DNA from 4 places in the Micromonospora parathelypteridis genome. Region 3 is predicted to be linked to each of the others. Evidence: riboswitches for the same ligand, from Rfam matches in the RefSeq annotation. Region 3 holds a riboswitch; each other region holds the start of a gene.
What was found. A riboswitch is a leader RNA that binds a small molecule or an ion and turns the genes downstream of it on or off. The one in region 3 is predicted to bind cobalamin.

Region 1 (7,299 bases), 820 kb from region 3:
GGATGGCCTTCGGGTCGACGGAGTAGAAGTTACGGCCGGTGGGCAGCACGTTGACCAGGCCACGGGTGGGTGAGCCGGACGGGCCGGGTGGCACGAACCGGCCGTCGAGCGCGCCGAGGGTGTGGGTCAACTCGTCGGTGGTCCGGTCCAGGCGGGGCACCAACTCGGTGGCGGCGAAGTGCAGCACCGCGGCGACGTCCGGGACCCGCTGGCCGGTCACCTCCTCGACCACCGTCTCGACGGCGTCGGCGTCCCAGCCGAGCGTCTCCATGCCGATGACCAACCGTCGGGCGAGGGCCTCGATCAGGTCGACGGCGTCGGCGGCGGTGCCGGCCGGGCCGTCCACCACGTCGGTCAACGTGCTGGGCAGCGCCAGCCGTCGGCCCGGCGACGCGAGCAGCTCCTGCTCGTCGAGGGAGTACGCGACGGCGAGGGCCTGCCGCAGGCCGGGCAGGGCACGGGCGCCGCCCCAGATCTGTGGCGCGCGCAGCACCGCGAGGACCAGGTTGACCCGCGGCTCACCGGTGGGCGCGTCGGCGAGGATGTGCAGCCCGTCGCGGATCTGCACGTCCTTGACCTCGCAGAGGTACCCGTCGAGGTGCAGCACGAAGTCGTCGAAGTCGTCCGCGTCGGGCATCGCCTCGGCGTGCAGGTCGTGGTGCAGCTCGGCGGCACGCACCAGGTCCCAGATCTGCGCCCGCACGGTGGGCACCTTGGCCGGGTCGAGCGCCTGCACGGTCGCGTACTCGTCGAGTAGTTGCTCCAGCTTGGCCAGGTCGCCGTAGGTCTCGGCGCGAGCCATCGGCGGCACCAGGTGGTCGATCACCACGGCGTGCGCCCGCCGCTTGGCCTGGGTGCCCTCGCCCGGGTCGTTGACGATGAACGGGTAGACCAGCGGCAGGTCACTGAGGACCGCGTCGGGTGCGCAGTCGGCGGCCAGGCCGAGGCCCTTGCCGGGCAGCCACTCCAGGGTGCCGTGCTTGCCCAGGTGGACCACGGCGTCCGCACCGAAGCCGCCGTCGGCGGCCGGCGCGGACAACCAGCGGTACGCGGCCAGGTAGTGGTGGCTGGGCGGCAGGTCCGGGTCGTGGTAGATGGCGATCGGGTTCTCCCCGAAGCCGCGTGGCGGCTGGATCAGCAGCACCACGTTGCCGAAGCGCAGCCCGGCGAGCACGATGTCGCCGCCGTCGGTGTAGAGCTCGCCAGGCGGCTCGCCCCAGTGCTCCCGCATCCGCTCGCGCAACTCGGCCGGCACCTGGTCGAACCACCGCTGGTACGTCTGCCCCGGTATCCGGGCCTCGGCGGCGGCCAACTGCTCCGGGGTGAGCCACTCCACGTCGTGACCGCCGGCGGCGATCAGCGCGTGGATCAGCGCGTCGCCGTCGTCGGGCACCGGCGCGTCGCCCAGGTGGTAACCGGCCGCGGCGAGCGCGGCGAGCAGCCGGACCGCCGAGACCGGGGTGTCCAGCCCGACGGCGTTGCCGACGCGGGAGTGTTTGGTGGGGTACGAGCTGAGCACCACGGCGACCCGCTTGTGGGCGTTCGGCACGTACCGCAGGCGGGCGTGGCGCACCGCGATGCCGGCGACGCGGGCGGCCCGCTCGGCGTCGGCGGCGTAGACGCTGAGCCCGTCGGCGTCGATCTGCTTGAACGAGAACGGCACGGTGACGATCCGGCCGTCGAACTCGGGGATGGCCACCTGCATCGCGGCGTCCAACGGGGACAGCCCGGCATCGCTGTTGGCCCACTGCTCTCGGGTGCTGGTCAGGCAGAGCGCCTGGATGATCGGCACGTCCAGGGCGGCCAGCGCGCCGACGTCCCAGGCGTCCTCGTCGCCTCCACCGGAGGCGTCCGCGGCGACCGCGCCACCGGCCGCGAGCACGGTGACCAGCAGCGCGTCGCAGCGGGCGAAGAGCCCGAGCGGGCCGGCGCCCGCGGTCAGCCCGCGCAGCGAACCGCAGAAGATCGGCAGCGGATTGCCGCCGGCCGCGCGTACCGCCTCGGCGAGCACGTCGACGAACCCGGTGTTCCCGGCCAGCGCGTGTGCGCGGTAGAAGACGATGCCCACGGTGGGCCGGTCCGGGTCGGCGGGGTGCTCCCCGTGCACGCCGTAGGCGGGGGTCGGCGCGGGCGGGGTGAACCCCTCGCCGGTGAGCAACACCGTGTCGGACAGGAACCGGGCCAGCTGCCCCAGGTTGTCCGGCCCGCCCTCGACCAGGTACGCCAGCGCCTGGGTGACGACACCGGACGGCACGGTGGAGATGGCCATCAGCTCCGCGTCGGGTAGCGCCTCGCCGCCGAGCACGACCGTCGGGACGCCGGTGGCGAGCACCGCGGCGAGGCCGTCCGGCCACGCCTGCCGACCCCCGAGCAGGCGTACGACGACGAGATCGACCCCGTCGAGCAGGGCGGGCACCTCGTCGGCGGCGACCCGCGCGGGGTTGGCCAGCCGGTAGTCGGTGCCGCTGGCGCGGGCGGCCAGCAGGTCGGTGTCGGCGGTGGAGAGCAACAGGATGCGCACGGCGGGCTCCGGACAGTGACGCCGGGGCGCTCACGGGAGCGACCCGGCATGAGGGATGGGCGCAGGGTTCGGCAGGTACCGCGGTCCGGCCAGGTCAGCGGCGCGGGGCCGGGGACGACGGGCGGTGCGGTACGGAACTCAGCAGTGAGCGGAGAGGTCGCGCCCGGGAGCCGGTGGGCCGACAATGCTGCCGATCGTGGCGGCGGCACGGCAGCCGCACGAGCCACGACGGTATCCGTCGATGAATGAGACGTCCTGCGTCATCGGGTCCTCCTCGGGTGTCCACGCCCTGGGGTACGTCCCGACGGCCGAAGTATCCTGGCTTCCGGATCGACGCTCTTCCCCCGGCCTTCCAACCGCAGACACACGGCCGTGACTCACGAGGGGGGATCGCTCCCCGGTGACAGTGGCGGGACCGCGTCGGATTCGCACCGACTTCCTTCACTGCCGTCAGGCCGCGAATGCTGCCACACCGTCGCGCCGCCGGTCAACGCCGACCCCGGCACCGCCAGACGGGTGCACTCCATTGATTCTCGCCGATCGCAAGGCGCTCGAAGCCGCGCGTCGGAATGCCCCGGGTCAATGCGACGCACCCTTTGCTCCGCTTCACCCCGCACGACAGTGACGCCGCCTCTCGTCGCGTCAGTCGAAGCGGCGCAAAGGTTGGGCGCATGCGCCCTGGCCTGCGCCGATCGCCTCTGGGCGGTGCCATTCGGCGTGATCACCTACGATTGGCGCTCACCGGAGCAACGTCCGCGATCAATCTCGGGGGTCGATCAGCATCGTCGCCATGCGATTCCGCCACCTCGCCGGCCGGGTCTGGCTCTGTCCGGGCGATCCCGACCCGGAGGCGGTCCAGGCCGGTGTCGCCGTCGTCGCCGACGAACGCGGCAGTGTGATGATCGACGCCGGACAGAGCCCCGCGCACGCCCGCGAGATCCAGGCCGCGTTGACCGCCGCCGGCCTGCCGCAGCCGCGCTGGCTCGTCTACACCCACCACCACTGGGACCACGTCTGGGGCGCCTGCGCATGGCCCGGGGTGGAGATCGTCGGGCACGAAACGGCCACCGCGCTGCTTCGCGCGGAGGCCGCCCGACCGTGGAGTCACCACTATCTGCGCGAGCAGGTACGCGCCAATCCCCGCCTCGGCCCGAGCTTCCGGGCCCGGGCACGCGCGGTGGACTCCTGGAACGACTTCGCCGTCCTGCCGCCGACCCGGACCTTCACCGACGTGGACGAGCTGCCGGTGGGGGTTCGGCTGCGTCACGTCGGCGGCGGCCACGCGCCGGACTCGACCGTCGTGCTGGTGCCCGACTCGGGCGTGATGCTGCTCGGCGACTGCTTCTACCCACCGCCGGCGCATCTGCGCAGACCCGAGGACGGCCTCGACCTGGGCCTGGTCCGGCGCCTGCTCGACGACACCTACCACTGGTACGTGTCCAGCCACGCCGAGCCGATGACGCTTGAGCAGGCCCGCTCAGCCGTTGTGGCTGCCTGAGCAGACGAGCCTCAGCGGACGTGCCGCCCGGCGCGCGGACTGCGGCGACCCTGTGCCGACCCGCCGGGCCCCGTCACGTCGACAAGGCTCCGGCCACGAGCGCCCGGGCTGTGTCCGTCCACCAGTAGAGGACTTCCCGGCCAGATCGGCGCTTGCGGAGCAGGCCGGCATCCGTCAACACGCGCAGGTGGCCACCGACCGTGCCGAGCGGCAGTCCGGTTGCGGCGACCACCGCCGTGGTGCTGACCGGCTCGGCTGCCTGCACCAGAATGCTGCTCCGCGCGTTCCCGAGCAGGCGACGCAGAGGATCCGGTGTGGTGGATGCCGCCTCGTTGAAGATCCCCGTCACCGGATAGACGATCCCGAAGCGGTCGGGCAACCTCCAGGAGATCCAGCCTCCCCGGCAGTGCGCCGCGAAGAACGTCAGCGTCCCGCCCCGCACGTCGGACGGCGGGTAGGGCCGCTCCTCGACCTGCAGCCGTCCGTCGCCGAGCCACCGCATGCCCGGTCGCATGTCGTTGACGACCCCGGACCATCCGTCCCTGCCCAGGCGGGAGATCCGGGACACCACATCGGCACGCAGCACCGACTGCCGGCGCGGCCAGTCCGCCTCGATCGTGTGGCGCCAGACCCAGCGCAACAGGGCGGCCGTCCGGGTCGCCAACCCCGAGCCGAGTAGTTCCTGGGCCAGCGGGGAACGTACGTGGGCCAGGTCCTCACGGATGCGGTCGTCCGGAAGCGACTCCAGCTCCACGAGCTCGTCGTCCAGCGTCATGTCCGGGCGGGCGGGCGGCACCGTCAGGAAATCGGCCATCCAGGAGGACGAGATCGCGTGCGCCAGAATAGCCGCGGTCACCGGGTCGCCGTCGAGATAGCCCTGGAAGGCCTCGACATGCTGGTCCCGCCAGATCCGGTGCCACGGAAGCGGCTGAGCCCGGCGGAGGATATTCAGCGCCCCCAACGTCTCGGTGAGCTGTGACGTGCCGAAACGCGCCTGCGCCAGCACTTCGGCGTCCACCAGGAACACTGCCACGTTTCGCCTCCAGTCGAAACTCTAGGGCGGCAACGCGGACCGCTGCAAGCTCCTGACCATGCACAGCGACAGCCGACCATACGATCCGACGACCGTGAGCGCGCGGAACTTCACGGCACTGTGGGCCGGTACCGCGGTCACCAACCTGGCCGACGGCGTCGTCAAGCTGACCCTGCCTCTGGTTGCCGTCTCGATGACGGATTCCCCTGCGCTGGTTGCCGGCACCACCCTGGCCAACACCCTGCCCTGGTTGCTGTTCGCACTGCCAGCCGGCGCGCTCGCCGACCGAGTCGACCGCCGGTGCCTGATCATCAGGATGGCCGCCGCGCGCGCCCTGGTCCTCGCCGTACTCGTGGTTGGCATCCTCGCGGACATGCTGCCGCTGGCCGGCCTGTACGCGGGGGCACTGCTCCTCGGCACCGCCGAGGTGTTCGCCGACACCACCCGGATGTCGATCGTGCCGATGGTCATACCCCGCAATCGCATGGAATCCGCGTTCGCGAAGTTGACGGCGACCGAGACCGCGGCCAACGAGTTCATCGGGCCGCCTCTGGGTGGCCTGCTGGCCGCCGCCGGACTGGCCGTCGCGCTCGGCGCCGGCGGCGTCGGCTACGCAGGCGCACTGCTCGCTCTGGCAGTCATGACCGGTCACTACCGCAGCGACGGTCACCGCAGATCGGCGACGAACGCTCCCGGCCTCCGTGCCGACATCCGGGAGGGCATCCGATACGTATGGCAGGCAAGAATTCTGCGGACCCTGCTGTTGGTGGCCGGCGCGGCGAGCGGATGCTGGGCGGCCTGGATGGCGGTCATCGTCGTCTATGCGGTCGCACCCGGACCGATGGACCTGAGCCGCTCGGAGTACGGCCTGCTGATCGGCGCCCTCGGAATGGGCGGCGTCCTGGGAGCCGCCGCCGCGCCCGCTCTCACCCGTCGGCTGGGACGGCGGGTCGTCCTCGCCGCGTCAATGGCGGGCTTCGCCGTGCTGCTGGCAACGCCAGCGTTCTCCTCGTCTCCAAGGCTGATCGCGGTAACGACCTTCCTGGGCGGCGCCGGCTCCGGCGCGTGGAACGTCACCTACAGCTCGCTGCGCGCACTCGTCGTGCCCGACGAGATGATGGGGCGCTACAGCGGGGTCAGCCGTCTGACCAGCTGGGGATCAATGCCGCTCGGGGCTCTGCTCGCTGGCCTCACCGCGGAACTGGTCAGCGTAAGAGCGGTCTTCTGGGGCGGAGCTGCTCTCTGCGCCCTCGTGCTCGCCGCGACGTTACGAACGGTCACATCGCCCGAATTCCGGCAGATGGAAGCCCGCGCGACCGCCTCTCAGGAAGCTGCGCTGTGAAAACTCAGCGAGCGTGCCGTTCCGGGTGGGCTCGGTTCCACACCCGCATCCGCTCCGGGTAACCGGTGCGCGCCGCCTCGTACAGCGGCACCGCGTGCTTGCGGGCGATGGCCCCCGCCGCGCGTGGCGTGCCGGTACGGCGACGGATCCACTCGCCGTCGTGGGCGATCGCCACCACGGTGGTGTCCGTCGCGGTGGTCTCCGGCTCCAGGTAGAACTCCACCCCCTGCCGGGAGGCGATGAACGACTCCAGCGCGGCAAGATCATCCCGGGTCGCCTCCCGGTCCAGCTTCGTCGGGGTCGCCTCAGCGCCCCGTGACCGGCGGTTGAACCAGCTCATGCCCAGCCCCTCTCCTCGACGCCCCTCCAGTGCAGCACCGATTCCTGGAAATACGCTGCACGCCGGATGGGAGACACCTGACCCGTTTCGAGAACCCGGAGCTGGAACCCGCAGCGCGTGAGCGGTGTCATGGGTGTGACCGGAACGGAGGTTCCCCTGGACGACGACGCGCTCGTCACCCGCGCTCGGGCAGGTGACCTGGAGGCGTACGACCTCCTGGTCGCCCGGCACACCGCGTCCGCGTACCGGACGGCGGTGCTGCTCGGGGCGGGCTCGGACTCCGAGGACGTCACCCAGGAGGCGTTCGTGAAGGCGTACCGCAAGCTGTCCCGTTATCGGGGCGAGTCGTCGTTCCGATCATGGCTGCTCGCGATCGTCGCCAACGAGACCCGCAACCTGCACCGGTCCCGCGGTCGGCGCGACGGGCTCGTCCTGCGGGCGGCGGCGGCGAATCCGACATCGGAGGTCGCCGAGGACGGGGCGGTCAGCGCGGTCCTCGCCGGGGAGCGCCGGGCCGCGCTGGTCGAGGCCCTGCGTCAACTGCCGGTACGGGATCGCGAGGTGA
Region 2 (7,299 bases), 5.5 Mb from region 3:
GTTGCCGCCTTTGTCCTTCTACGGCACCGATGGCCGTCCGGTCGACCTCGGCGCGCTCGGCGCCGGGCGGAGCGTCATCTTCGTCTACCCCCTGACCGGACGGCCGGGCGTCGACCTGCCCAACGGGCTGCTGGAGATCCACGGAGCCCGCGGCAGCACCGAGCAGGCCACCTGGTTCCGTGACCACCACGCGGAACTCCGCGCGGCCGGCGCCGCCCGGGTCTACGGCCTGTCCGCGCAGTCGACCGGCTACCAGCGTGAACTCGTGCACCGCCTGCGGCTGCCCTACCCGCTGATCCCCGACCCGAGGCTGACCCTGGCCGACGCACTGCGTCTGCCGACCCGCGCCGCGGGTGACATGACGCTCTACGAGCGGCTGACCCTGATCATCGCCGACGGCGAGGTCGAGCACGTCTTCCACCCGATTCCGGACCCGGCGTCGCACCCCCTGCACGTGATGCGGTGGCTCACCAAGCGACGCCAGGCCCCGGGATCGGTCGCCGCCTAGAAGTCGTCGTCGAACTCGCCGCACTGCTCAGCGTCCATCGCTACTTCTGCAACATGATCGATGCAACGTCCGCCACAACACCCAACGACCAATCGAGCTGACCACATTCGCTCTGACTCGAGCACTCGAGGCAGCCGCCTGAACGCCACGGCTGGTCAGGTGCCCGAGTCCAGTGAGCATCAAGTGTCCGCATCGCGGCGAACAGTTCGTCTGCCCGACTTACCGGTTCATCGATCGGCACGGCGGCACCCTCCCGCGTTCACGACGTTGGCCCCACCTGGGAGCAGCGACCATCTGCCGTGCTCCCCCAGGTGGGGGTGCGGCCGGAACCCAGGAGTTTGCCGAAACCAGGGAACCCTACGGAGATCGACCGATGCCGACCGAGCGAGTGGACTACCGGCGGATCGCCAACGAGATTGCGGGAAAAATCAAATCTGGTGAGCTTGCTCCAGGCGAGAAACTGCCGTCCACCCGTGAGTTGGCCGAGCAGTACGGCGTGCATATCTCCACCATCAACCGGGTCATGACGATCCTCAAAGACCGCGAGTTGGTCGAGGGCCATCCAGGCAAAGGTGTCTACGTCGCAGAAGCCCAGAGCTGAGCGCGCCGCTTCCTTGATCGATTGATAAGAAGTAGCTGAGCACCATCGCGTTTAGACGGAGTGGCTGTTCGTCAACCCCGCACCGCCTCGTCGATCATGGAGTTGTGGTGGGTGACAAGTGCCTGCGCAACACCAAGTCAGGCACCACAACTCCATGATCAGAGAGACCGGACGCCCCTTCCCCGCGATCTTGCACTTCCTGTCGCGACATAAGGAGCATTACGCGCATATCGGCGACCGAAACTGCAAGATCGGCGCGGACGGGGCGTTCCTCATGGGCAACGCGTGGACCGAGGTCGCCGCCTAGAAGTCGTCGTCGAAGGCGACGGTGCCGGTCACCCCCACCTGGTACGCCGACACCCGCCGCTCGAAGAAGTTGGACAGCTCCTGCACGTCCTGCAACTCCATGAAGGCGAACGGATTGCTCGACCCGTAGTGCGGCGCGATGCCGAGCTGGGCGAGGCGGCGGTCGGCGACATGCTGGAGGTACTCCCGCATGTCGGTCAACGTCAGGCCGGGCACGCCGTGGCCCAACAGGTCCTCGGCGAACTGCACCTCACACTCGACAGCCTCGGTGAGCATCTGCCGAACCTGGTCGGCGAGATCGTCGTCGAACAGGTCCGGCTCCTCGCCGCGGACGGTGTCGACGACGTCGAACGCGAACGCCATGTGCATGGACTCGTCCCGGAACACCCAGTTGGTGCCGGAGGCCAACCCGTGCAGCAGGCCACGGGAGCGCAGGAAGTAGACGTACGCGAACGCGCCGTAGAAGAACAGTCCCTCGATGCAGGCGGCGAAGCAGATCAGGTTGAGCAGGAACGTGCGCCGGTCCTCCCGGGACCGCAGCTCCCGCAGGTCGTTCAACGAGTCGATCCAGCGGAAGCAGAATTCGGCCTTGCGCCGGATCGAGGGGATGTTCTCGATCGCGGCGAAGGCGGCGAACCGCTCGCTCTCGTCGGGCACGTACGTGTCGAGCAGGTTGAGATAGAACTGGACGTGCACGGCCTCCTCGAACAGCTGCCGGGACAGGTAGAGGCGACCCTCGGGGCTGTTGACGTGCTGGTAGAGGTTGAGCACCAGATTGTTCGCGACGATCGTGTCGCCGGTGGCGAAGAACGCCACCAGCCGGCTGACCAGGTGCCGCTCGGCCGGCGACAGCTTGTCGAGGTCGGCGAGGTCGGCGTGCAGGTCGACCTCCTCGACCGTCCAGGTGTTGCGGATGGCGTCGCGGAAGCGGTCGAAGAAGTGCGGGTAGCGCATGGGGCGGAGGGTGAGGTCCATCCCGGGGTCGAGCAGCATGTGCGTGGTCCTCGTGTCGGCGGTGTCGGCGGTGTCGGCGGTGGTCACTGGCAGGCCTCGCACGACTCGGGGTTCTCCAGCGAGCAGGCCAGCGCCTCCGCGTCGACGACGACGGGTGCGACAGCGCTGACAGTGGCCTGCTGAATCCGCGTGGCCGGGCGCGAGCGCAGGTAGTAGGTGGACTTCAGCCCGGCCTTCCAGGCGTACAGGTACATCGAGGAGAGCTTGCCGATGGTGGGCGCGGCCAGGAACAGGTTCAGCGACTGAGACTGGTCGATGAACGGGGCGCGGGCGGCGGCCAGGTCGATCAGCGCCCGCTGCGGCAGCTCCCATGCGGTGCGGAACAGCTCCCGGACGCCGGCCGGCAACTCAGCGATGTCCTGCACCGACCCCTCGGCGCGCTTGATCGCCGAGCGGATCCGGTCGGTCCACAGACCGCGGGCCTTCAGCTCGCGTACCAGAGCGGTGTTGACCTGGAGGAACTCCCCCGACAGGGTCTCGCGCTTGAACAGGTTGGACACCTGCGGCTCGATGCACTCGTAGCACCCGGCGATCGAGGCGATGGTCGCGGTCGGCGCGACCGCCACCAGCAGCGAGTTGCGCAGCCCGTACGCCTCGACCCGCTGCCGCAACGCGGCCCAGCGCGCGGTCTGCGTACCCTCGACACCCCACAGGTCCGGCTGCAGCTGGCCCCGCGCGGCCCGGGTCTCCCCGTACGCCGGATGCGCGCCGAAACGGCGGGCCAGGTCGGCGGAGGTCTCCAGCGCGGTCAGGTACAGCTCCTCGCTGATCCGCGTGGACAACTCCCGCGCGACCGGGGAGTCGAACGGCAGCCGCAGTGCGAAGAACACGTCCTGCAGGCCCATCAGGCCGAGCCCGACCGGCCGCCAGCGGGGGTTGCTCGCCGCCGCCTGCGGGGTCGGGTAGTAGTTGATGTCGATGACCCGGTCGAGGAAGGTCACCGCGGTACGGACCGTGGCGCGTAGTCGCTCCCAGTCGATGCCGTCGTCGGTGAGGTGGGCGGCGAGGTTGACCGAACCGAGGTTGCAGACGGCGGTCTCGGCGTCGCTGGACACCTCGACGATTTCGGTGCAGAGGTTGGACAGGTGCACCACGTTGCCCGGTTCGGCGGTCTGGTTGCACAGCCGGTTGGCGGCGTCCTTGAAGGTCATCCACCCGTTGCCGGTCTGGGCGAGGGTCCGCATCATCTTCCCGTACAGCTCCCGTGCCGGGACCTGCCGCACGTAGCGACCCTGCGCCTCGGCCTCCCGGTAGACGGCGTCGAACCGCTCCCCCCACAGGTCGGGTAGCTCGGGCACCTCGTGCGGGTCGAACAGCGACCACATCTCGTCGGCCTCGACCCGGCGCATGAACTCGTCCGGCACCCAGTTGGCCAGGTTCAGGTTGTGGGTGCGCCGGGCGTCCTCGCCGGTGTTGTCCCGCAGTTGCAGGAACTCCTCGATGTCCGGGTGCCACGGCTCCAGGTAGACGCACGCCGCGCCCTTGCGCCGCCCGCCCTGGTTGACCGCGGCGACGCTGGCGTCGAGCGTGCGCAGCCACGGCACGATCCCGTTGGACTGCCCGTTGGTGCCGCGGATCAACGCGCCCCGGGACCGGACCCGGGAGTACGCGATGCCGATGCCGCCGGCGAACTTGGACAGGTTGGCGACCTGGGCGTACCGCTGGTAGATCGAGTCCAACTCGTCGAGCGGCGAGTCAACCAGGTAGCAGGAGGACATCTGGGTGTGTCGGGTCCCGGAGTTGAACAACGTCGGTGAGCTGGGCAGATAAGCCAGGCTGGCCATCAGCCGGTAGAAGCCGATCGCCTCGTCCGGCGTCTGGGACAGCCCACAGGCCACCCGCAACAGCCAGTACTGCGGGGTCTCCAGCACCAGCCGGCTGGTGGGGTGGCGCAGCAGGTACCTGTCGTACACCGTGCGCAGGCCGAAGTACTCGAACCGCCGGTCACCGTCCGGATCGATGGCGTCGTCGAGCATCGCGGCGTGCGCGGCGACGAACGCCGCGGTGTCGTCACCGATGAGCCCCTCGGCGTGGCCGATCCGGATCGCCGCGCTGAACGAGGTGACGCCCTGCCGACGCACCTCCTTGTCGACGTAGCCGGACAGGAGCCGGGCGGCGAGACGCGAGTACTGCGGTTCCTCACCGATCATCTCGGCCGCGGTCTGGATGGACAGCCGGTCCAACTCGGCCGTCGTCGCGCCGTCGTACAGGCCGCTGATCGTGCGGGTGGCGACGCGCATCGGGTCGACGTCGGTCAGGTCGTCGGACCACCGCTCGATCGCCCGGACGATCTTGTTCAACTCCACCGACTCGGTGGTGCCGTTGCGCTTGCGGACCTGCATCGGCGTCCGTCGCAGGGCCGCGTCGCCGCTGGCCGGGACTACCTCGGTGACTGTCACCACTCACTCCTCGCGAGTTCGAGACCTGATGGCCCTCGGACGCGTGGAGACAGACACCGGCGGACGCCACGCCATGCGGACGTGGGTCGGGTGGCGTCAGCCGTCCCACGCGGCCTCGGACCGCCGCCCACCCGGGTGCGGGTGCGCGGCGCGCTGGCAGGTCTTCGGACTCGCGGGCACGACCGGGTTCGCCGGTCTCCTACTGGCCGTCGCTTCCCAGACCGATTGGTGGTCCAGTGCTGATGACGGCGGTCGTTCCCACTCACCGCTGCGGGACAGTCCCGGATTTTCACCGGGTTCCCTGTTGCCTCGACCGCTCCGGATGAGCGGCCGAACCAGCTGCGCTCGACACCATATATAGGGACGCTGCCGTTGTCACACCCCACATGTCGGTCCCGGGCGTGTCGGCGGCCGGGCTGGTGACGACCGTCACCAGCCCCGACGGTCACGCCCGGCCCGGCCGGCGCGAGGCAGCGAACGCCCCCGCCGACGGGGCTCTGCAGCAGGAATGGGACGGCAGAAAGATGCGATGTATCGAGTCAATGGATGTAAGGAATCCTGCTCACACTTCGCCGCGAGTGCATCAGTCCCGAGTGAACATCTTATCTTCCAGTGTCCCAATTGGACCCCGTTGCCGGGGACGCCGGCGGGGCGAGTCAACCCTCGAACCACTGGAAGATTTACCACCGGAACGGCACCTACCAGCACGAGCAAGGCCCCCTTAACCTGCGGGCAACCGATACGGTCATCGAAGGACGGCAAGGTTCCCAATTTCGGATCACGCCCGAAACATTGGATGTCTGGGGTCCAGAGGTGATCGACATCGTTGACGCGTCGAAGCCGCTCTCCGTATACTCCCAGTGATCATCTGATCTTTGGCCACGTCGGGCGAGGAGCGCATGCCGCAGATCACTGCCGTCACCGTCGAGGACGTCCGCTTCCCCACCTCCCTGACCGCTGACGGCTCCGACGCCATGAACAAGGACGGCGACTACTCGGCGGCCTACGTCGTTCTGCACACCGACGGCGTCGACAGCGTGGGCGCGCCACTCGCGGGCCACGGTCTGACCTTCACCATCGGTCGGGGCAACGACATCGTCGCCGCGGCGGCGGTCCATCAGGCGCAGCGCCTCGTGGGCCTGGACGTCGCGACGATGGCAGCGGACATGGGCGCGGTCTACCGCTTCCTCACCTCCGACTCCCAACTGCGTTGGCTCGGGCCGGAGAAGGGCGTCGTCCACCTGTCGCTGGCCGCCGTGCTGAACGCGTCGTGGGACCTGGTCGCCCGGGTCGCCGACAAGCCGCTGTGGCGGCTGCTCGTCGACATGTCCCCCGAGCAGCTCGTCGACATCGCGGACCTGCGCTACCTGTCCGACGCGCTGACCCGGGACGAGGCACTGGCCATCCTGCGCGCCAAAGAGAGCACGAAGGCCGATCGCCTCGCCGAGCTCGACCGCACCGGCTACCCCGCCTACACCACCTCGGCCGGCTGGCTCGGCTACGGCGACGACAAGCTGCGCCGGCTGTGTCAGGAGGCGGTGGACACCGGCTACGGCTACGTCAAGCTCAAGGTGGGCGCCAACCTCGACGACGACATCCGCCGGTGTGGGATCGCCCGGGAGATCCTCGGCCCGCACCGCAACCTGATGATCGACGCCAACCAGGTGTGGGACGTCGGACAGGCCATCGAGTGGGTCAAGGCCCTCGCCCAGTTCGAGCCACTGTGGATCGAGGAGCCGACCAGCCCCGACGACATCCTGGGCCATGCGGCCGTCCGCCGCGCCGTCGCTCCCATCGGAGTCGCCACCGGCGAACACTGCCACAACCGGGTGATGTTCAAGCAGCTGTTCCAGGCCGGCGCCATCGACTTCTGCCAGTTGGACACCGGCAGGCTGGCCAGCATCAACGAGATCGTCGCCGTGCTGCTCCTCGCCGCGAAGTTCGACGTCCCCGTGTGCCCACACGCCGGCGGTGTCGGGCTGTGCGAGATGGTCCAACACGTCTCGGTGCTCGACTACGTCTCGATCTCGGGGGATCTCACCGACCGTGTCACCGAGTTCGTCGACCACCTGCACGAGCACTTCACCGACCCGTGCATCGTCCGCGACGCCGGCTCGGGCAGCGGTTACGTCCTGCCCAGCCAGCCCGGCTACTCCACCCGGATGCGTCCCGAGTCGGTCGCGCTCTACCGCTTCCCCGACGGCCCCTACTGGGCTGCGACGCACCCGACTACCGTGTCATCTCCGGAGCCGTACGTGATCGCGGGTGGGACAGCCGCCCCCGCCGGCCGCTAGGAGGTGTCATGTCGCGCACCGACGAGGTGGTGAACGGCATCAAGCGGATGATCCTCGAAGGACGGTTCAAGCCCGGGGACCGGCTGCCCATCGAGAAGGACCTCGCCGAGTCGCTCGGCGTCTCGCGGGGCTCGCTGCGCGAGGGGATGTCGGCCCTGTCGATCCTCGGCATCGTCA
Region 3 (7,299 bases):
CACCGTGAAGGGATAAGACCCCTGGACCGGGTGCCCGTCGGTGGAGACCACCCGGTACGCGACCGTGTACGTGCCGTTCGGCAGGGTGTCGCTCACCTTGACCGTGCTCCTCGCCCCGGCGACCACCGGGTCGCCCGTCGGGATCTTCCGCTTGGAGGCGTCGGTGAGCACGATGGTGGTGAACGTGGGATCGAGCCGCTGCATGAATTCGAGCGTGAGCTCGGTAGGTGCGCTGGGCAGTGTCGCGTCCTTGGCCGGCGACGCGGACCTGAGCGAGTTGTGCGCCCAGGCGGGACCGGCCGGGACGAGCAGTGCCACCAGGGCGGCGAGCACCGCGACAACGAGCCGGACGGCTCGGGAGCGGGACAACGGGACGGTCCTGGTGAGCGACTCTCCGATGGGGCGGTTCATCCGAGCACCTGCTCGCCGATCCAACCGCCGGGCGGGCAGCCGGGCGGGATGGCGAAGACAGCGGATCCGATCGGGGTGGTCCATTCGTTGAGCAGGTCCCGCTCGGCCAGCCGACGTTGGATGGGGAGGAACTGTCGGCTGATGTCGGCCTGGTACGAGGTGAAGATCAGCCCGCTGTCCGCGTGGCCCTCCGTTATCGGAGCGCCGTCGTAGTTGTAGGGCCGACGCAGGATCTTCAGCCGGTCGTCGGTGACGTGTGCCCGGGTGAGGTGGGAGAAGTCCGGGATGACGGTGAGCCCGTCCGGGCCGGTGGCGGCGAAGTCGGGTTCGTCGTGTTCGGCGGTGCCGGTCAGGGGCGCGCCGGTGTCGAGGCGTCGGCCGCTGGCGAGTTCACGGTCGGCGCGGCCGAGCAGGTCCCAGGTCTCCAGGTTCATGCTGATGCGTCGTACGACAAGGGTGGTGCTGTCGCGCAGCCACGCGGGGCCGTCGGGCACCCAGACGGCGGAGTCCATCGGCGTCCCGGGTCGGGGGTTGGCGGTGCCGTCGAGTTGGCCGAACAGGTTGCGTTGGGTGCGGCCGCCGGGCTCCACGCCAGGGCTGCGGCGGAAGCCCTGCTGGACCCACCGGACGGTGGCGAAGGGCCGGCTGTCCTTGAGCAGGACTCGTTGGGCGTGCGCGACGGTTATCGGGTCGTCGGCGCAGATCTGCAGCAACAGGTCGCCGCCGGACCAGGCCGGCTGGAGCCGGTCGATGCGGAACGAGGGCAGCTCGGCCAGGGATGCCGGCCGCCGGTCCTCGACGCCGGCCGCCCGGTACAGGCCGGGGCCGAAGCCGAAGGTCACGGTCAGTCGTGCAGGCAGCAGGCCGAGTTCGGCCTCGGTGTCGGCCAGGGCGGGCTTGCCCTGGGTGAGGCGGGCGGCGTCGTCGGTCAGCAGCCGCAGCATCCGACCCGCCGCGGCCCGCTCGATGCCGGCGCGAAGAGTGAGCGCCACGAACGACGCGTGGGCCTGCGGGTCGGTGGCGACGCCAGCCTGCCGAGGCCCGTGGAACGGCTCGACCGTGCTACCGACGGCGGCGACGGGCACGGCCTCGGGCAGCCGGTCGTCGCGGTCCTCGGCCTGCTTGTCGCCGATCGCGGTGACTCCGGCGACACCGGCGAACGCGCCTCCAGCGGCGAGGGCACCGCCGGTGAGCAGGCCACGTCTGCTCACCGGACGGAGAGTGGGTTCCGGGGTCATGAGGCCGGGCTCATGCTCATTCCCGGCGTCGGGCTGGCCCCATGGCCGGGCGCGTAGCTCTCCTGGGCGCCGGTGAACGGCTTGGCCACCGCGGTGAACGTCTGGGTCCTGAGGTCGGCGAAGGTGAGGGTGAAGGTCAGCTCGTCGCCAGCCTGCACCGGCTGCTTCACGTCCATCAGCATCAGGTGGTCGCCCCCCGGCTCGAGCACATGTGTGCTCTTCGCCTTGATCACGATGCCGCCCGGCTTGGCCTGCATGACCATCTTTCCGTCCTTCATGGTCATCTCATGCAGTTCCATCCGAGACACCTCGGTGGAGGCGCCGGTGATGGTGACGTCGGTCTCGGTGTCGTTGACCAGCGTGCCGAACGCCGCGGTCATGCCCTTGTCGGCGGCCTTCACCCACGGGTCACGGATGCCGACCACGCCCGCGGCGACGCTCGCCGACGCCGACGGGCCCGCAGCGGCGGACGACGGGGTTTCCGACGATCCGCAGCCGGCGACACCGACTGCCAGGAGGGCGGCGGTGGCGAGCAGAGCGACCGGGCGGCGGCCTGCGCCGGCGTGGGTGGTGCTGGGCATGAACGGTCCCTTCGGTAACGGGTCTGGCGTCAGGTTGGTCGGCACCACCAGCGGAAAAGTTCCGGTATGGCTGGCAAATGACGTCACCTGGCTGCCGACGACCGGCCGCCGATCGGGCCGCGCGGGCGTCTACCGACCCCTCACCTCACGGCAGGTTGATCGTGTACTCGGCGGTGTGCACCTTCCCGCCAACCTGGAAGTCGAAGAACGCTCGGTACCGGCCGGAACTCGGAGCGGTCAGCCAGAACTTGACCGTTCCGTCGACCAGTTCCGGCTCGGGGTGGACGTGTACGTAGCCGAGGTCACCCTCGCGGACCACGACCAGGTGCCCGTACGCGCCCAGGTACCGCTCCAGTTGCGCCGACTCCGCCGTGCCGGCGCGGTTGACCTGGAACTGCACCGGCGCCGTCACCGCCACCGTTGGCGTGCCGGTCATCGACACCTCGAACGGCCCAGCCGCCGCTTGTGCCTGCGCCGGTGGCAGGGCGGCCGGCGCGTACGCGCCAGCAACATGGTGGTCGACGCCCAGGACGAGAGGCAGTTGGGCACCGTCGGCCGCGGTCACGGAGAAGTCGGCGTAGATGCGGTAGCCACCGGGCCGGGCCAGCGTCAGGGGGACGCTCCAGGTGCCATCGGAGGCCATCGTCGGGTGCAGATGCTGGTAGCCGCTCAGGTCGCGACCCACCACGATCATGTGCAACGGCTTGTCGTGGACCACCGCGAAGCGTGTCGCCGCCTGCCGGTCGGTCCCGACGATCCGGAACCGGTAGTCCGCGCGTACCCCGGGTGGTTGGGATCGCTCCAGCGGTTGCAGCGTGTACCCGCCGGCGCTGACCGTCGTCCCCGCCGCCAGCGTCTCGCCCGTGCCCCCGTCGCCGGGGTGCGAGTGCGGGCCGGTTCCTGCCGGGTGTTGATGCCCATCGCCTGCGGATATCGCTCGCCCGGAGGTAGCCGGAGCGCCGGCGGGCTGCCGCGCGTTGCTGGTCGGTTCCTCGGTGCCCGTACCGATGCGGGCCAGCCCGAACCCGGCGAGCAGGGCCAGCGTCAGCCCACCGACGAGCAGCGCCAGGTGCGTGTTGCTCAGCCGAGACCCGGGTGTCCCGGCAGCGACATGCTGCAGCAGAGGGTCGGCGGGGGTGGACCGCGACTCGTCCTCCGGGGTGGCTGGTGCCTGCGTCGACCCCGCCTGTTGACCTGCCGGCGTTGACCCGGTCGCGGCGGTCCTGGCGGTGACGAGTGCCCCGCTCCTACGCCCCGCGGGCACGGCGACGCCGCGCTGCCTGCCGCCGGAACCGGCCGCGCCGCCTCGACGACTGCCGCCGGTCGTACCGGTCTTGCCGCCGGTGGTCTTGCTCCCGGCTCGGGGTTCGGAGTCGCGTCGGCCCGAGGGCGCCTTCGATGCGCGGCCCCGGCCGGAGGATCTGCCGGCGGGCGCGGGGCGGCGCCAACCAATGAATCCCGCCACCGCCGCGACGACCGCGACCACCCAGCCGGTCCAGGCCAGGGGGCCGGAACCGCTCTCGTCGTTCGACGCTGCCGAAGCGGCAGCCGTCGCCGGTGCCGCCGACCCGGCTGCTGGGGCCGCCGATCCGGCCGGTGCGGCCGACGCCTGTCCTGACGTCGAATGCTGCTCGATGGCGGCGACGAGGGACGGGTCCGGCTGGTGGGTCGGCGGGCTCCACCCCTGGGGTGCGGCCGTCGCCCGGCCCGTGTAGCGGAAGGTCATCGTGCCCCGGACCGCGTCTCCGTCCGAGGCGACCGACAGGTAGCTCACCGAGTACTGTCCGGCCGCCGGCAGATGGGCGACGGTCACCACCGCCGGGAACCCGGTCTTGTACTCACGCGGTTCGAACTTCCCCTCCACCAGGAAGTACTCCCGCACCGGCTTGTCCAGCGGCTTCGGCTCGCCGTACGTCCAGCCGTTGTCGACGCGGGCGCCGCCCGGGGCGGTGATCGTGAAGTACGCGTTGGCGGCGACCTTCTCCGTGAAGTACAGCTGCACCGCCGCCAGCGGCTCACGCAACGTGGCACCGTCCCCTGGCGTGGACATCGCGAGGGTCCCGTGAGCTGCCGCGGGCTGAGCGGACGCGAGCAGAGCGACCGCCGAGGCGAGGACGAGCGCGAGGAGGGCCGAGACCACTCGCCCGGGAGTCTGGGGGAGACGACGCATCTGAATATCCTCACCACGCCGAGACTTTTTTCAAGAGGCGGTTTCGTTTTTACCGAGATGGCAAAAGTTGGCGAGGTTGGGGATCGATCTTCGTGTCCTGGCGTGGCCTGTCCAGCCGCGAGGCACGCCAGCTGGCTGGGCGGCCTCGCTGACCAGCTATGCTTCCCGGCGGCGCTGGTTCGCCCGGTCGGCTGCCGATCGGGCGTCGTAAGAGGGAACCCGGTGTGAATCCGGGACTGCCCCGCAGCGGTGAGTGGGAACGACCGCCGTCATCAGCACTGGGCCAGTGGCCTGGGAAGCGACGGCCAGTAGGAGATCGGCGTGGAGCCGGTCAGGCCCGCGAGTCCGAAGACCTGCCGGTGCCGCGTACACAACCGTGTGCGCTGCCGTCGGCCTCGCGGGTGGGCTGAGCGGGTGACCTGCCGCGCATCTGCGTGGGTGTGTCCTCGTCAGCGTGTCCGCGTTCCGGTGGTGTGGTTTCCCGAGGGACGGACTACCGCTGTGCACGACATCATCACGATCGACGGTCGAGCGCCGTCGGCGTCGCACCTGACCCTGTCGCAGATCATGGATCAGCACCACACGAACCTGATGGGTACGGTGCACGGTGGCCGGATCCTCAACCTCATCGACTCCGTTGCCGGGGTGGTCGCCGCCCGGCATTCCGACGGGCCGGCCGTCACCGCCGCCATCGACGAGACCGCGTTCCTCCGGGCGGTTCGGGTCGGTGACGTCGTCCACGTCGACGCGCGCATCACCTGGGCGGGACGCAGCTCGATGGAGGTGGCCGTGAAGGTCACCGCGGACCGGTGGGATCGGGCGGTGCCGCCCACCGACGTGGCCACCGCCCACCTGGTCATGGTCGCCATCGACGACGACGGGCAGCCGCGGGCGGTGCCGCCGCTGCTGCCGGAGACGGACGGGGACCGGCGTCGCTACCGGGAGGCGGAGATCCGCCGGGAGCACCGTTTGGCGCTGCGACGGGCGTTGCTCGACGGCGCCGAGGAGGTCTGAGACATGCTCGGACTGTCCGTCGCGACGTTGGCCGGCTCTCGCGGTGTCGGCGAGTGGACGTGGCTCGGTCATGCCTGGTAGGCAGGCGGGTGTGCGAATCGTTTCACTGCTGCCGGCGGCCACGGACATCGTGGCCATGCTTGGCGTGACCGGGCACCTGGTCGGCCGGACGCACGAGTGTGACTGGCCGCCGGGGGACCTCGCCGATATTCCGGCGGTAACTGCGACTTCCCTGCCTGAAGCCCTGACGAGCAGGGAGATCTCGGCGGCGATCGCTGGCGACGCGCACCGAGGATCGTCGTTGTACCAGCTCGACGTCGCCCTGCTGGAGGACTTGAAGCCGGATCTGATCCTGACCCAGGATCTGTGCGACGTGTGTGCGGTCTCCTACGAACGGGTCAACGACGCCGTGCGGATGATCGACCTCGATACCAGGGTGGTGTCCCTGGAGGCGAGGACCATCGGCGGGATCCTGGACACGGTCGACGTCGTGGCCGCGCTGACCGGCACCGAGGGCAGGGCAGCGGAGATCCGGGCTGACGGCGAGCGTCGCCTCGCCGCCTTGCCGGGGTCGGTGACCGATGCGCCGACGGTGCTGTTCGTCGAGTGGCTCGACCCGCTGATGCCCGGCGGACACTGGGTGCCGGAGCAGATCACCTATGCGGGCGGGCGGTCTCTGCTGCTCGGGCCGGGCGCGCACAGCATCCCGCACCGGTGGTCCGTGGTCGCGGACCTGGCTCCCGACGTGGTGGTGTTCGGGCCGTGCGGATTCACGCCCGAGCGAACCTTCGACGAGCTGTCCGTGGCGGCCACGCAACCCGGCTGGGCGGACCTGCCCGCGGTTCGTCAGGGGCAGGTGTGGGTGGTCGACGGGCCCGCCTACTTCAACCGACCCGGCCCGAGGGTCGTCGACGGCGCGGAGATCCTCGCCGCGATCCTTGCTGGCCGTCCAGACGCCCGCGCTCGGCGGGTTCCCGTCGACGCCGGTTGACGCAGCCGCTGGTGAACCTGGGTTCCGCGGGTAGCCGGACCCCGCCGAAGCGCGTCGGCGGCGAAGCGCGGCTCAAGCGACCCGTTGGGCGAGCACCTGCCCTGGCCAGGTTCCAGACAGGAAGCTTTCGGTGGAAGTGAACCCGTGGCGCTCGTAGAACGCCACCAATTCGCCACCGCCGCCCGCCCAGCAGTCGACCCGGAGCAACCGCACGCCGGCTCGCCGGGTTTCGTCCACGGCGTGTGCCAGCAGGGCCGACCCGAGTTTCCGACCGGCGAATCGTCGGTGGGAGACGAGTAGGCGGACGTACCGCTCGGGTTCTTTCGCGGGCGCGATCGGCGCCCGCGGGTTGGGCCCGGAGTCCAACACCAGGGTCGCGGCCGGTGTTCCGTCCACCTCCGCGATGTACGGGAGGTTCTCGGTCAGGTACCGGTCGACCAACTCGGGCCCTCCGGGCTTCTCCGAGAACGGGATCGTGCCCCACTGCTCGGTGTTGCCGCGATCGTTCATCCAGATCACCGCGGAATCGAGCATGTCCAGTACGGCGGGTGCATCGGCCGGGCCACCGCGTCTGATACGTATGCCGCGGGTGATGTCGTCCATGGCGGGATCGTAAACCGCGGCTGGCCGATCACGACCGAGATAATGATCATGGTCCTGGGGAATCCAGCGCCACGCCGACCAGCAGCTCATGCAGGGCATCGCCGTTCGGCGCCCGGTCGGTGCTGCGACCGGGCGGGGCAGGAGTGGTTGGCGCCGCGGCGTCGGCAGCGTGACCTCAGTCCCTGATCTCGCAGATGAGCGCACCGCTCTGCACGTTCGTACCGATCTCAGCGGTCATGCCCTTGACGGTGCCCGCCCGGTGCGCCTGCAGCGGCTGCTCCATCTTCATCG
Region 4 (7,299 bases), 5.4 Mb from region 3:
GCCGACGCAGACCGGCGACCCCCGCTCGGCGGGCCGGATCCACGTGTTCGCCGTCGCCAACGACGGCACGCCGGCCCCGGCACTCACCACCGTCGCCCCGAAGGACCAGACGGCGAGCGCCGGTCAGGATCTCGCGGCGAACCTCGGCTCGGTGACTGGCGGCGTTCCCGGTTCGACGGGCTACCACGCCCGCGTCCAGTGGGGTGACGGCACGGCACCGGACGACGTGACGATCGGTGCGTCCGGTGCGATGAGCGGGCAGCACACCTACGCGCGGGAGGGCACCTACACGGTGCGCGTCACCGCGTGGGACACGCTGTCGAGCAGCACCGGGTCCTTCACCGTGACCGTGGCGGGTGGCAGGTCCCAGCCGGCGATCGCGCTGTCGGCCGCCAGCACCGTCACCACCGGTGCGGCGATCACCGTCGACGGCAGCGGGTTCGCGGCCGGCGAGCAGGTGACCGTCACCGTCGGCACCAACCCGGCACGGACCACGAAGGTCACGGCGTCCAAGGCGGGAACGGTTCGCGCCTCGGTCGCGACGTCGGGTGACGCGCAGCCCGGCCGGTACGCGGTCACCGCGACGGGAACGTCCTCCCGTACGCCGGCCACGGCAACCGTCCAGGTGACCGAGCAGCAGGTCGCGCGGACGTACCAGCCGCGGGTGGCGTTGACGACCCTCTCCGGGCCGCGCGCCACGTCGATCACGATCGACGGTTCCGGGTTCGCACCGAACGAGGCGGTCACGATCACCTTCGGCAACGGCCTCGCGGTCAGCACCGTGCGCGCGAATGGTGACGGCGTCGTCTCGGGCGCGACGATCAGCGTCCCGGGTGCGGCGAAGGCGGGCGCGACCAGCGTCACGCTGACCGGTGCCACCTCCGCGACGACGGTGGCCCGACCGTTCACCGTCACCGGCTAGCACTGAGCCGGCGCTGGTGCAGCAGTGTTGGGCGGGCCGTGTTCACGGCCCGCCCAACACGGGCGAGATCGGCTGTTGCCGTCGGTGGCAGCCGTACCCGATCGTGCTGGCTTGGTTGGCCCGGGCTTCCGGGGCCCGGTCAGCGCGGTGGCAGCAGTGCGTCCACCAGGTCCCGCAGGGGGCCGACCAGGTCCTGTTCGGTGGCGGAGCTCAGCGGCTCCAGCCGGATCGACGAGCGCAGCACCGCGACTCCGATGCCGGCGGCGAGCGCCATCTGGGCGCGGAGCAGGATCTGGTCACTGCCCGGCTCCTCGCGGCGCCACCCGCGGGCCGCCGCCAACTGTTCGCTGGAACGGGCCAGGACGGCGCGCCGGATCTCGTCGGCCCGCGCGTCCCCGGACGACCGCAACAGCAGCGCGAGCTGGCTGGACAATCCCGCCGCGCCGAGGTCGGCGATGTGCCGGGCGATGGCCTCGGGGACGCGGTCGGCGGGCGTCTGGCCGGTCGTTCGGCGCAGCTCGTCGCCTGCGGCCCGCAGGCACTCCTCGAACAGGCCCTCCTTGGAGGCGAAGTAGCGGCTGATGAGCGCGACGTTGACGCCCGCGTCGTCGGCGATGTCCCGGACCGTGGTGGCCGCATAGCCATCCTGGGCGAAGCGCCGGCGGGCGGCGTCGAGCAGGAGCTGCCGGGTTTCGCTCGCGTCGCGGCGCCGACGGCGGGCCGGTTCGCCCGATGGTGGGGCAGTGTCACTGCTCGCGGGGACGGGCGGTTCTGCTGTCACGACGCGTCCTCTCTGGCTCGGGCGGCGGGTGATTCTCCCGTGGCGTTCGGCCGCCCCTCCTAAAGTAAACATATGTTGACTTGTGGCTGAAGTGCAAGCCGCTGCGCCCCGACGTGACGTAAACGACTGTTGACATGACCCCGGTGCTGCGGATACTGGTAAGTCAGCAAACGTTTACATCTAGTTTCGGGGATCTCATGACCCACACCATCCAGGAGCCGACCCACGTCGACTCCACGGCCGGCACCGTCCCGCGGGCCAACAGCACCCTCCTGGTGCTGTACCTGTCGCTGGGCGGCCTGGCGTTCGCGGTGCTGCAGTCGCTGGTGGCGCCCGCCCTGTCGACCATCGGAGGGGACCTGAGAGTCTCGACCGGGGACATCAGCTGGGTGCTCACCGCCTACCTGTTGGCAGCCTCGGTCCTGACTCCCATTCTCGGCCGTCTCGGTGACATGGTCGGCAAGCGCAGGGTCCTCATCGGCGTCCTCGCCGCGCTCGCCGCCGGCACCCTGCTCGCCGCCCTGGCTCCCAACCTGACCGTGCTGATCGTCGCGCGGGCGCTGCAGGGAGCCGCCGGAGCGATCCTGCCCCTGTCGATCGGCATCGTCCGCGACGAACTTCCCCGGGAAAAGGTCGGCGTCACCGTCGGCCTGCTGTCGGCGATCTTCGGTGTCGGCGCCGGCGTCGGAATCGTGGCCGCGGGCCCGATCGTGGAGAACCTGTCGTGGCACTGGCTGTTCTGGCTGCCGCTGGTCCTCGTCGTCGTCGCGTTGCTCGGGGCCATCTTCGGGATGCCCGAGTCACGGGTCCGCACGCCCGGACGGCTCGACATGCTCGGCGCCGGCATCCTGTCGGTGGCGCTGGTCGCACTGCTGCTGGCGGTGAGCAAGGGACAAGCCTGGGGTTGGGGTGAGACGAAGACCATCGGCCTGTTCGTGCTCGGTGTGGTCGCGCTGATCGTGTTCGTCCTGGTCGAACTGCGGGTACGCGAGCCGCTCATCGACATGCGTCTGATGCGCATTCGCGGTGTCTGGGCCACGGACCTCGTCGCCCTGATCCTCGGCTTCGCGATGTTCGGGACGTTCGTGCTCGTGCCGACCCTGCTCCAACTTCCGGCGGCCACCGGCTACGGGTTCGGCAAGACGGTGTCCCAGGCGGGCCTGTTCCTGCTGCCCACCGTCCTGATGATGGTGGTCTTCGGACCCCTCGCGGGTCTGCTGGACCGTCGCTTCGGCCCCAAGGTTCCGATGTTCCTCGGCGCGGTCGCCGTCGTCGTCGCGTTCGTGCTGCCCGCCCTCGCCCACGGCGCGGCCTGGCAGGTTCTGCTCTCCGGAGTGCTCACCGGCGCCGGAATCGGACTGGCGTTCGCGGCGATGTCCAACGCCATCATCGAGAGCGTGCCGGCCGGGCAGACCGGTGAGGCGAGCGGTGTCAACACCATCGCGCGGACCATCGGCAGCAGCATCGGCGCGGCGGTCGTCGCGGCCGTCATCACCTCGCACAGCACGCCGCAGGGCCTGCCCACCGACGAGGCCTTCACCGCCGGCTTCTGGGTCTGCGCCGGCGTCGCCGTCCTGGCTGTCTTCGCCTCGCTGGCCCTGCCCTCGGCACGCCGCCGCCACCAGCAGGCCGTCGCCGCCGGTGTCGACGACCTCCCGCCCGAGCCCGTCGAGCTGCACCTGCCGCACCGGCACCACTGAGTGGCCGTGTCCTCACCCTGCTCGCGGTGGGGTCAGCCGTAACTGCCATCGCCCACCCTGGCTGGTGAGCCGGATGATCGCCAGCGGCTCCACGTCCAACTGCCGGTACGTCGCGATCGGCAGGTCGAGGGCGTGGACCACCGCGACCCGGATCACCAGCGGGTGGGCGACGGCGATGATCCGCCGGCCAGGTGCGCGTTGCCCGTCCAGCCAGCGACCGACCCGGTCTCGTAACGTCGCCACGGATTCGCCGCCGTGGGGGGCGGAGTCCGGTGCGGACAACCACTCGTGCAACGCCTGCGGTTGCTCGGCGGCGATCTCCTCGAACGACCGTCCGGTCCAGTCGCCGTAGTCACAGTCGGCCAACGCGGCTTCGATGGTGGGCCGCAGACCGAAGGCCTCGGCGGTCTGTCGGGCGGCTGCCGCCGGACTGGACAGGCAGGCATCGTCGACGCGCAGGTGCCCTCGCCGGCCCGATTCGGTGCGGGCCTGGGCGAGGGCGGCACGCAGGCCGCCCTCGTCCAAGCCGTCGTTGGTGCCGCCGAACCGGACCCGGCGCAGCGCGGTGGTGTGACCGTGGGCGACCAGCCGGAGGCTGGTGGGGGTCACGTGCTCGGAAGCGCGGCGGCGGCCCGGCGACGCCGGTCGTGGTGCATCAGCGCCGCGAACAGCAGGCCGATCCCGGTCCAGAGCACCACCTGGGTGCCGAGCGAGGCCAGCCGGAAGTCCCACAGCAGAGTCGCCGGGAAGTCGTCCGGGACCTCCTGGAAGGAGGGCATCACCACGTAGGACACCACGGTGACCAGCAGGAATCCGCCGGCGGCCGCAGCAGCACGTTGCCACGTGGGCGCCTCGCTGCCGACCGCCCGGTAGCCCAGCGAGCCCGCCCACACCGCCACCAGGCCGAGCACCACCATCAGCAGGTAGGTGACGGTGCGTTGGTTGATGGTGGCCGGGTCGCCGACGGCCGGCGGGTTCGCCGGATACTTCAGGAACGGCACGATCACCGCGCCGAGCAGGGCCGCGCCGGCCAGCAGCAGGCCCACCCGGCCGTCGTCGTGGGTCCGCCGCCGACGGGACAGCAGCACGTACGCCGTGGCCAGCAGGCCACCCATCGCGGCGCCGAACAGGCCGGTGGCCAGGAACAGGCCGCCGCGCTGACCAGTCCGGCTGACCAGGGCATCCTCGTGATTGTGCCCACCGGCAGCGGGCTCGACGTGCGTCGCCGCCGCCTCCTCGATGGCGATGGCCGCCTCGACGTGCGGCTCACCGGCGACGTAGGCGAACGCCCCGGCGAGCAGGCCGGCGATCAGGCCGGCGAGCAGCCCACGGACGAGGACGGTGAGAAACGGGGGAGCGGTGGTGGCTTTCAGTGGCACGGGACACCCAGCAGGTGCCGACCGTCGTGCATCAGCTCGTGCAGGTACATGCCGCTGCGCGAGACTGCCCCCTGATCGAAGGCGACGAGGTAGGTCAACAGGCTGAGCACAGCAACGGTCGCCAGGACCGTCCACAGGAGACGCGTGCTGCCAGCGGAGTGCACCAACGGCTGGCTGGACGTGGAAGTAGACATACGAGCACGAACCTCCCCGGGGATGACGCGTCCCCATCGCAAGGCTGCGGACGACCGAGCGTCCTGGCTCGCGGATCCCCGTGAGGCTGAGGAACCGCTTACAGTGGCGCGACCGCGCCGGATTCACACCGGCTTCCCTCGCGTCGCCGCAGATAGTGGGTCGACGGTATCGGTGCCGCCGCAGGCGGTCAACCCGGCCCCACCAGCCGGACGGGTGAGGAAACAATAATCGACATCTCTGGATGCCAAAGATATGATGCTTGACCACGCCGAGTCGCATTTCCTGGGACCCACGGGCGTTCTGTTACCGCTAACCTGGTCGAACTGCCGGATTGGGCCGAAGTGCCGGGCCGACCCGGACATCTGACCAATGACTGGGCGGGGTGTGGGTGTACGTGAGCGCGCCGGGACGTGTCCGATGACGACCAATGAGGCCCCACCGGGATCGGGCATCGTGGACGCGCACCATCACCTCTGGGTCCGGGCGCGGCACCCGCAGCCCTGGATCGATCCGCACACCATGGCCGCGATCGACGACGACTTCACCCCGGTCGATCTGGCCCCGGTGGCCCGGGCCGTCGGTGTCACCCAGACCGTCGTCGTTCAGTCCGTCGCCGCCCGGACGGAGACGCCCGAGCTGCTGGGCATCGCGGCCGACGATCCCCTCATCGCCGGAGTCGTCGGCTGGGTCGACCTCACCGCCGACAGCGTCGGCGATCGCCTCGACCGGCTCCGGGCCGCACGCGGCGGAGACTGGCTGGTCGGGATCAGACATGTCGTCCAATCCGAATCTGACCCGGCGTACCTCGACCGTCCGGACGTCCGGCGGGGCATCGCCGCGGTCGGCGCCGCCGGCCTCGCCTTCGACCTGCTGGTGCGTGACCACCAACTGCCGGCGGCCACCCGACTCGTCCGCGATCTGCCCCAGATGCGGTTCGTCCTGGACCACCTCGGCAAGCCGTCGCTCGGGCACGACGGCCTCGGCGACTGGCCCCGTGACCTGCGTGCGCTCGCCGCCGAGCCCAACACGACGGCGAAGCTCTCCGGCCTGGTGACCGAAGTGGACGGCCCGTCCTGGACGACGGCGGACCTGCGGCCCGCCATCGAGCATGCGCTCGACGTGTTCGGCCCGAACCGGCTGATGTTCGGCTCGGACTGGCCGGTGTGTCTGCTCGCCACCTCGTACACCCGCTGGGTCGAGGCCCTCACCGACCTGCTGGACCCGCTCGCCGACGACGAGCGTGCGGCGATCTGGCGACGGACCGCCCGGCGGGCGTACCGGCTGGAGACGTCGTGACCCCGCGGCGTCTCGCGGCCTGACGGGCCGAAAACCCCGCGGCCTGACGGGCCGAAAACCCTCGCCGCCTGCGCCTGCTGATCGATCGGTCGCAGGTTGTGCCAGTTTGATCAGACGTATGCCCGCAGTGGCCTGCGTATCGATGACAAAACATGCCCGCAAGACCTTGGCAACATATGTCGATGCGTGGCAAGGTAACGCCTGATCGAGGGAAACATCCGACCTATCTCTACGGGCGGTGCGGGCATGCGAGGTCCGACGATGAGTACGGTCGAGGCAACCGCCGGCTCGCAGCGCGGCGAACTCAGCGACTGGGTCCGGGAACGGGTCTCCCACGCCGTCTCCGAGCTGACCGCCGCGACCGCGCTCGTCGTCCTGTTCATCGCGTTGACCGTCGCCAGTCCCTATTTCCTGACCGCGGACAACCTCTTCAACATCGGGGCGCAGACCGCGGTGATCGCCATCATCGCCACGGCGCAGACGATGGTCATCATCACGAAGGGCATCGACCTGTCCGTGGGGTCGGTCGCCGCGCTCGCCGGCGTCGTGGGCGCGATGGTCGTCCGCGACCTCGGCTTCTCGCTCTGGGCGGCGACGGTCGTCGCGATCGGTGTCGGCGCGCTGGCCGGGCTGCTGAACGGGCTGCTGGTGACCGTGGCCCGGATCCCGCCGTTCATCGCGACGCTCGGAACGATGTCCGTGGGCCGCGGTCTCGTCTTCATCGTCAGCGGCGCGGTCGGCGTCTACGGCCTGCCCCGATCCTTCCAACTGCTCGGCAACGGGGAGATCCTCGGCATCCCGTTCGCCGTGGTGATCACCGTTCTCGTCGCCGTCGGGGTTGCCTTCCTGCTCTCCCAGACGCGCTTCGGCCAGTACACCTACGCGATGGGCTCCAACCTGGAGGCGGCCCGCCGCTCCGGAATAAGGGTGCGGCGTCACCTGACCGGGGTGTACGTGCTGGCGGGTGTGCTGGTCGGGCTGGGCGGCATGATCGCCGCGTCCCGGGTCAACTCCGGCCAGCCGAAC

Region 1: it holds a riboswitch for cobalamin, as region 3 does, so the genes downstream of both, cobN (cobaltochelatase subunit CobN) here and HNR20_RS03225 (acyl-CoA thioesterase) in region 3, are expected to answer to the same signal.
Region 2: it holds a riboswitch for cobalamin, as region 3 does, so the genes downstream of both, HNR20_RS28230 (ribonucleoside-diphosphate reductase subunit alpha) here and HNR20_RS03225 (acyl-CoA thioesterase) in region 3, are expected to answer to the same signal.
Region 4: it holds a riboswitch for cobalamin, as region 3 does, so the genes downstream of both, HNR20_RS28195 (CbtB domain-containing protein) here and HNR20_RS03225 (acyl-CoA thioesterase) in region 3, are expected to answer to the same signal.

The regions. Positions count from the first base shown of each region.
Region 1 is NZ_JACHDP010000001.1:14,894-22,192, forward strand. It holds gene cobN (cobaltochelatase subunit CobN) at 1-2,521, opposite strand, end outside; cobalamin riboswitch at 2,811-2,988, opposite strand; gene HNR20_RS00070 (MBL fold metallo-hydrolase) at 3,312-4,019, shown strand; gene HNR20_RS00075 (ArsR/SmtB family transcription factor) at 4,093-5,052, opposite strand; gene HNR20_RS00080 (MFS transporter) at 5,147-6,394, shown strand; gene HNR20_RS00085 (hypothetical protein) at 6,399-6,734, opposite strand; gene HNR20_RS00090 (RNA polymerase sigma factor) at 6,870-7,299, shown strand, end outside.
Region 2 is NZ_JACHDP010000001.1:6,293,426-6,300,724, reverse strand. It holds gene HNR20_RS28245 (MerR family transcriptional regulator) at 1-508, shown strand, start outside; gene HNR20_RS28240 (GntR family transcriptional regulator) at 882-1,109, shown strand; gene HNR20_RS28235 (ribonucleotide-diphosphate reductase subunit beta) at 1,413-2,408, opposite strand; gene HNR20_RS28230 (ribonucleoside-diphosphate reductase subunit alpha) at 2,453-4,771, opposite strand; cobalamin riboswitch at 4,967-5,183, opposite strand; gene HNR20_RS28225 (enolase C-terminal domain-like protein) at 5,728-7,122, shown strand; gene HNR20_RS28220 (FadR/GntR family transcriptional regulator) at 7,131-7,299, shown strand, end outside.
Region 3 is NZ_JACHDP010000001.1:839,424-846,722, reverse strand. It holds gene HNR20_RS03245 (copper resistance CopC family protein) at 1-411, opposite strand, end outside; gene HNR20_RS03240 (Dyp-type peroxidase) at 408-1,649, opposite strand; gene HNR20_RS03235 (copper chaperone PCu(A)C) at 1,646-2,230, opposite strand; gene HNR20_RS03230 (copper resistance CopC family protein) at 2,376-4,400, opposite strand; cobalamin riboswitch at 4,559-4,775, shown strand; gene HNR20_RS03225 (acyl-CoA thioesterase) at 4,968-5,414, shown strand; gene HNR20_RS03220 (ABC transporter substrate-binding protein) at 5,506-6,405, shown strand; gene HNR20_RS03215 (GNAT family N-acetyltransferase) at 6,478-7,008, opposite strand; gene HNR20_RS03210 (acetyl/propionyl/methylcrotonyl-CoA carboxylase subunit alpha) at 7,184-7,299, opposite strand, start outside.
Region 4 is NZ_JACHDP010000001.1:6,283,409-6,290,707, forward strand. It holds gene HNR20_RS28170 (GH92 family glycosyl hydrolase) at 1-922, shown strand, start outside; gene HNR20_RS28175 (TetR/AcrR family transcriptional regulator) at 1,062-1,703, opposite strand; gene HNR20_RS28180 (MFS transporter) at 1,838-3,403, shown strand; gene HNR20_RS28185 (histidine phosphatase family protein) at 3,416-4,012, opposite strand; gene HNR20_RS28190 (CbtA family protein) at 4,009-4,782, opposite strand; gene HNR20_RS28195 (CbtB domain-containing protein) at 4,773-4,976, opposite strand; cobalamin riboswitch at 5,012-5,156, opposite strand; gene HNR20_RS28200 (amidohydrolase family protein) at 5,395-6,273, shown strand; gene HNR20_RS28205 (ABC transporter permease) at 6,535-7,299, shown strand, end outside.